One region of the Williamsia sp. z34 genome, then DNA from elsewhere that is predicted to be linked to it. Evidence: riboswitches for the same ligand, from Rfam matches in the RefSeq annotation. Region 1 holds a riboswitch; the other holds the start of a gene.
The links. Region 1 has a riboswitch for cyclic di-AMP ahead of AC51GT_RS02550 (C40 family peptidase). Riboswitches for the same ligand answer to the same signal wherever they lie in the genome.
Positions count from the first base shown of each region.

Region 2: another riboswitch for cyclic di-AMP. It lies ahead of AC51GT_RS22345 (transglycosylase family protein); the one in region 1 lies ahead of AC51GT_RS02550 (C40 family peptidase).

Region 1 is NZ_JCANWW010000001.1:530,900-534,309, forward strand. Features, by position in the region: gene AC51GT_RS02545 (DEDD exonuclease domain-containing protein) at 1-670, opposite strand, end outside; cyclic di-AMP (ydaO/yuaA leader) riboswitch at 1,314-1,497, shown strand; gene AC51GT_RS02550 (C40 family peptidase) at 1,513-2,097, shown strand; gene AC51GT_RS02555 (C40 family peptidase) at 2,350-3,366, shown strand; gene AC51GT_RS02560 (hypothetical protein) at 3,375-3,410, shown strand, end outside.
Region 2 is NZ_JCANWW010000011.1:61,828-65,237, reverse strand. Features, by position in the region: gene AC51GT_RS22360 (flavin reductase family protein) at 1-141, shown strand, start outside; gene moaA (GTP 3',8-cyclase MoaA) at 219-1,304, shown strand; gene AC51GT_RS22350 (MoaD/ThiS family protein) at 1,306-1,554, shown strand; cyclic di-AMP (ydaO/yuaA leader) riboswitch at 1,866-2,066, shown strand; gene AC51GT_RS22345 (transglycosylase family protein) at 2,074-2,670, shown strand; gene AC51GT_RS22340 (TRAP transporter large permease) at 2,944-3,410, shown strand, end outside.

The DNA.
Region 1 (3,410 bases):
CGCCGGGTTCGGACGGCAGGTGGTCCGACAGTGCTCTCTTGCTGCGGGTGGCCGCAGAAATTCCGGGGAGATAGTCGCGCAGTTCCCTATATGTATGGACGCCCTGGTTGCCCACCCGCTCGAACAGGCGATGCAGTACCTCCACCGTCGCGCGGGCATCGTCGAGCGCCCGGTGCGTCGGCTGCGTCTGCACGGCGAACAGGGCGGCGAGGGCGGAGAGTTTCACCGTGGGCGCCTCGTCGCGGGTCAGGACCCGTCGCGCGAGTTTCACTGTGCACAGAACCCGATGGAAGTCCCACGGGTGGCCGAGGTCGTTGGCGGCGGCGCGCAGGAAGCCGACATCGAAGCGTGCGTTGTGCGCGACGATCACCGCGTCCTGGGCGAACTCCAGGAATGCCGGCAATACCTGATCGATGGTCGGCGCCCGGTAGACCATCGCCTCGGTGATCCCGGTCAACCGGACGATGTGCGGGGGAATGCCGCGACGGGGGTCGACGAGTGTCGCGAAATCACCGAGCACTTCGCCGCCACGGATCTTGACCGCCCCGATCTCGGTGATGCGATCGTCGGTCGGGCTGCCGCCGGTGGTCTCGAGGTCGACCACGACAAACGTCGTCTCGCGGAGTGGCCGGTCGTCCGGATGCGCCAGGGTCGGGTCATCAAACGACATCTGGGCCCCGATGACCTCACTGACACCACTCACGCCACTCACGCGACGAACACTAGTTCGAGCCTCCGACAGCACTGCGTTGTCGGGGGTGGATGTTTGGGCCGCGGAAGGCCGGGTACAACATCCGAGATGTCTTGTCGGAGGGTGCCGCTAGCGTCTCGAGCGACGTAACAAAAGTCGGCCTCATCTCGTCTCCGGGTAAACCCTGAGGGCCCCGAGACCGAGATGAGAGGCCCAATGAGACGGAGATCACATTGCTCATCGAATGCAGCACCTGCCCGGGCCGTCCTGTCGAGTGTGACGGCTGCATGATGACCGTCTTCATGGGCCCCGTAGGGGTCCGGAGCAGCGAGGATGCGGAAGTTCGCTGTGATGAATTCGTTATTGATCACGAGGCCCGCATAGACGAGGCGGTCGCGATGTTCCGTGCCGCGGGCATGCTGGGCAAGTCTGAGACTCACGATCACCGCAGGCGTATTACCGCAGCTCAAGGGTACTTTTCGGACCAAAATCAGCCCCGTTTGTGGGCTGTGTGACGCAACACGCCGGACGGACCCTGTCGTCCTTCCGGTGGACATTCGCCATCACGGTTTCGTAACCTTTCTGAGACCTAACGAAAGTGTTCACTCCATCCGGAGGAATCGTCAGGTCGCCGCTTAATCACCAACACGGTGAACCGGGGAACCATCTGATGCAGACCACAAGTCCGCATTCGGGGTGAATCCCATCGAACCCTGAGGTCTCAACGACTTTGCGGGTTCACCGGGTAGGGCCATCTTCCGGCCCGAATCCGACAGCTAACTCGGTCAGCGGATAGGGAAGAAACAAGGAGATCTCGCTTCGTGGCGAAACATCGTTTGAACAAAGAAAGCCGTGGCGCCAAGAGTGCCCGCGGTGCACTCATTGCCGGTTCGATCACTCTCGGCACCCTGGGTATCGCCGCAGCGCCTGCCTTCGCCGCACCGGTGACCGTCCCCGGTGTCGGAACTTTCGACATCCCCGGTCTCACCCCGGAAATGATTCCGAATGAGCTGAAGCCGGAAAACCTCCTCCCCGGCGTCGCCGCTGCGCCCGCGCCTGTCAAGGCTGCCGGTCAGATCGCTGCGGACGCCGCAGTCAGCAAGATCGGTTCGCCGTACGTCTACGGCGCAGCCGGCCCCAGTGCTTTCGATTGCTCGGGTCTCGTCTACTGGTCGCACCAGCAGGCCGGTCAGACCATTCCCCGGGACAGCTACGGCCAGCTCGGCGGAGGCACCAGCGTCAGCGCTGCGAACGCCCTGCCCGGCGACGTCGTGATCTACAACGGTGGCGGCCATGCCGGCATCTACGTCGGCGGCGGTGAAGTCGTGCACTCCTCGACCGAGGGTGTGCCCGTCGCCCGGATGGCTCTCGACGGCATGTCGATCGTGGACATCCGCCGCTACTGAGCAACCAGAACTGAACAGCCATTGGGCGGGTCCGCAGAGTCTTGCGGTCCCGCCCGACGGCATCCGGCAGCCTTTACGGCGCTGGTGTCCGGCGATTCACATCGCCCGCCCATGCGCGCTGTGTAGCCTGGCCGGGTTGGTCAAATGCAGTGCAGGGGATAGGTCGTCGGGTGACCGCCATCGACCGGAATTGTGAACGTCGGTCAACAAGGAGTTGTCAGAGTCGTGGTGCGTGAGGGATATGCCGCCGTGATGCGGACTGTGGTCGCCGGTGTGGTCGTGGCGTTGGCCGTCGCCCTGGGGGCCGGTGCGCCGGCGGGTGCCGAACCTGCTCCGCAGAGCCCCGACGTGATGCTGGCCGACTACACCAAACTCGGGCGTGAAGCCGAACAGGCCACCGAGGCGATCCACACGGCGACCATCGAACTCGGCAAACAACGCGAGGCCGTCGCCGCTGCGACCAAGGATTCCGAGGCGGCCGTGGCCAATCTCGCCGCACTCGACAAGCAGGCCGCGGATCTGCAGGGCGCGGTCGATGCGCTCGTCACCGCGAGTTACAAAGGGGCCCGGGTCAATCGCCTCTACGCGGTGCTGGTGAGTGATTCGCCGCAGTCGCTTCTCGACCAGATGGCCGGCCTGGAGATGATCTCGCGCCAGACCGTAGCGGACGTGAAGATGTTCACCGCCGCGAAGTCGAACGCGGAGAAGGCGCAGAAGACCGCGGCCGACGCCAAACTCAAGGCCGAAGCCGCTGTTGCCACCGCCGAGAAGACCAGTGCCGACCTGCAGGCCCAGCAAAGTGAGCGCGTCTTCAAGGCGACCGAGATCCGGGCCATGTACCAGGCACTGACCGGCAAGCAACTCGCCGAACTCGCCGGTGCCAGTGTCGACTTCGACCCGAAGCTGCTGCCCGCCGGTACCGCTCCGGAGGTGGTCGCGGTTCGTGCAGCGATGACCCGGGTGGGGGATCCGTACGTCTGGGGCGCCACCGGTCCCGACCAATTCGACTGTTCCGGACTGATGGTCTGGGCCTACAAGCAGGCCGGAAAGACGTTGCCGCGGTCGAGCCAGGCCCAACTCGCCGGTGGAACCGAGGTCTCCCGCGACGACATGCGACCCGGTGACCTGATCATCTATTACCCCGACGCCACCCATGTGGGTATGTACGTCGGCAACGGGTACGTGATCCACGCGTCCACCTTTGGTGTGCCCGTGGCGGTTGTCCCGGTGGACAAGGGTGGCCCGTTCAACTCGGCCCGTCGGTACTGATCATCTCGGTGCGCAAGGGGCTCGACGCCCTCGCCCCCCGGACC
Region 2 (3,410 bases), on a different contig from region 1:
GCGTGTGAGATCTACAACGAAATCCCGGCAGGTGATCACAGCCTGGTACTCCTCAAGGTGCTGGCATTGCGTGCCGACACCGAGCAGGAACCGCTGGTGTTCCACGCCAGCACCTTCCGCGCCCTGGAACGCCGCGCCTGAGCCGTTTCCCGCCCGCCCCGGTGCCGTGAGCCCATTGCGGCCACCGCGTTCCGGCAGTAAACCGTAGGCTGGACCCTGTGACAGTCATCGCACTCGGTATGCCAACCGGTCCCGTCGCGCGACCGACAACCGACGCCGTCATGCCCACCACCGGTCCGATGATCGACACCTTCGGACGGGCGGTGCGCGACCTGCGCGTCTCGGTGACCGACCGCTGCAACCTCCGGTGCACGTACTGCATGCCGGCGGAGGGTCTGGACTGGCTCGACAAGGCCGACGTCCTCACCGCCGACGAAATCGTCCGGCTCGTCGGTGTCGCGGTTCGCGACCTGGGTATCCGCGCGGTCCGATTCACCGGCGGCGAACCACTACTGCGCAAGGATCTGACCGAGATCATCAGTGCCGTGGCCGCTCTCGAACCGCGCCCCGAGATCGCCCTGACCACCAACGGCCTGAGCCTGGCCCGCAGCGCCGAGGCGCTGGCCGCGGCCGGACTCGATCGGGTCAACGTCTCCCTCGACACCGTCGACGCGGCCCGCTTCGCCTCGATCACCCGCCGCGACCGACTCCCCGACGTCATCGCCGGGCTGGCCGCAGCACAGGCAGCCGGTCTACGGCCGGTCAAGGTCAACGCGGTCCTCGATCCCGAAACCGGATTGGCCGATGCCCCTGAACTCCTGAGGTTCTGCCTGGCCGAGGGATACGAATTACGCATCATCGAACAGATGCCGCTGGACGCCGAGCACCACTGGTCACGGACGACGATGGTCACCGCAGACCAGATCCTCGACACGCTGCAGGCCGAATTCGATCTACGGCCCGATACCGCACCCCGGGGCGCCGCACCGGCGCAGCGGTGGCTCGTCGAGGGGCATCACACACCGGACGGCAAGCCGGCCCGGGTGGGCATCATCGCCTCGGTGACACGGCCCTTCTGCGGCGACTGCGACCGAACCCGCCTGACCGCCGACGGTCAACTCCGCAACTGTCTGTTCGCCACGTCGGAGACCGATATTCGTGATTTGCTGAAGTCAACCGAAAATTCAGATCAGGACATCGCGCTGCGTTGGCGCGAAGCGACCTGGGGCAAGTTGCCCGGTCACGGGGTCAACGATCCGGGCTTCCTCCAGCCCTCTCGACCCATGTCGGCGATCGGGGGCTGACATGGAGATCTGCGTCAGGTTTTTCGCGGCTGCGCAGGCCGCCGCGGGGGTCGAGCAACTGGTGATACATCTCACCGACAAAGCAACTCTTGCCGATCTGGAATCCGAATTGGGGCAATCGAATCCGCGATTGGCCGAAGTGTTGCAAAGATGCTCATATCTGCATGAGTCGGTAGCGGTCCGCGACCGGTCGCGAACCCTCTCCGGGGGAGACACCGTCGATGTTCTCCCGCCGTTCGCGGGCGGTTGAGTCAGCGAACCCCCGCACGTAACCGGGTCGTTTGACCCACTTGTGCGCTTCATCCCCTTGGTTCAAACTGTGACGTTACTCACATCACGGTTCGATCACGGATCGGACACGGGACGACAGTCATATCGGTGAGCAGCAAATATGCCAAATCAGGCTCAAAAGCCCCTTCTGGACACACAGTTATGCCCCCTCGAGTAGGCGTGTGTAAGCGCGAATTAACACGTACCGTCTGAGTCGGTCGAACTGATCGACCAGATCGACCCGATCGCAACTGAATACTCTCGGATCGCCGCGCCCAACCTCGTCCCGCGGTCCGAGACACACCAAACGCAATTCAGGGACGGGGGCGGGGGACCCAAACATCTCCTGGAGATCACCGGATTTCCGCGGTCCAAGGCGGTCAACGCCTGCCGACCAACGAAATCCTTGGGGTGCAGTTCCGCATAGCGGAACCGAGCAACCTCTCGCTCGAACCCGACAGCTGACTTCGTAGGCGCGTGGAGAGAGGAAGTAAAACTTATGTCCGGACGTCATCGTCAGCCGACCAACACCGGTCGCACCGTTGCCAAGATCGCTCTCACCTCTGCCGTCATCGGCGGCGGCGCCAGCCTCGCCTTCGCAGGCGGCGGCAACGCCGGAGCAGCCACCGACGCCGAGTGGGACCGCGTCGCACAGTGCGAGTCGGGCGGCAACTGGGCCATCAACACCGGAAACGGTTACCAGGGCGGCCTGCAGTTCTCCCCGAGCACCTGGACCGGCCACGGCGGCGGCGAGTTCGCCCCGTCGGCAGACCAGGCCACCAAGGAACAGCAGATCGCTGTCGCCGAGCGTGTCCTCGCCTCTCAGGGCAAGGGCGCATGGCCCACCTGCGGCACCGGTCTGAGCGGCGCCACCCAGCGCGACGCCCCGACCGCGGCTCCGAGCCTGGAGATCCCGGCCGTGCCCGAGCTCCCGAACCTGGCGCAGGCGACCGACGACATCGTCGCTCAGCTCAAGGCCACGATCAACGATCCCGCGCTGCACCAGCTGCTCGACCAGGCCAACGCGCAGGGTGACCTCACCGCTGATCAGGTCGCACTGTTCAACGAGTACAAGGGCTACCTGCCCGCTTCCTGATCCACCTTCGGGAAGCCCCAGACGAAGGACCCCACACGCGACGCAACGTCCGTGTGGGGTCCTTTTCCAAATTCTGGAGCAGACAGCGGCAGATGGCCCGGCGTTACCGGACAGACATGGAAGTAACGCACCGGCAACAATGCGTGGAGATTGCACATATATGACGGGTACGACTGTGCAACGTTCGCGTTGCCGGTCATCGGTTCTGGCGGAAAACTCAATTCTCACAGCCCCGCACATTTCGGTCCAGGTGCGTTTTCCGGAGGAACCACATTGAACGCTCATCTCACTGCCGCCCACTGGGTGTATTTCGTCGGGATCATCGTCATCCTCATCACGATGGCAATGCGCAAGAACATCGTCGTACCTGCTGTGATAGCGACATTCCTGACCGCCTTCGTCTTCTCCGGCAGCATCATCACCGGTCTCGCATCGATCTTCAATGCCAGTCTTGTTGCCGCCAAAGAGCTTTTCAACATCTTCCTCATCATCGCCATGGTCACGGCAATGTTGGGCGCACTTCGTCACATGGGTGCCGACCGCCTGATGGTCGCCCCGTTCAGGCGCGTGATGCGGACCGGCACAAGCAGTTTCATCGTTCTGGCGATCGTCACCTACGTGATCTCGCTGTTCTTCTGGCCCACACCTGCGGTTCCGCTCGTGGGCGCAGTGCTCATCCCCGTGGCCATCCGTGCCGGCCTGTCTCCGCTGTCGGTCGGTATGGTGATCGCCATCTGCGG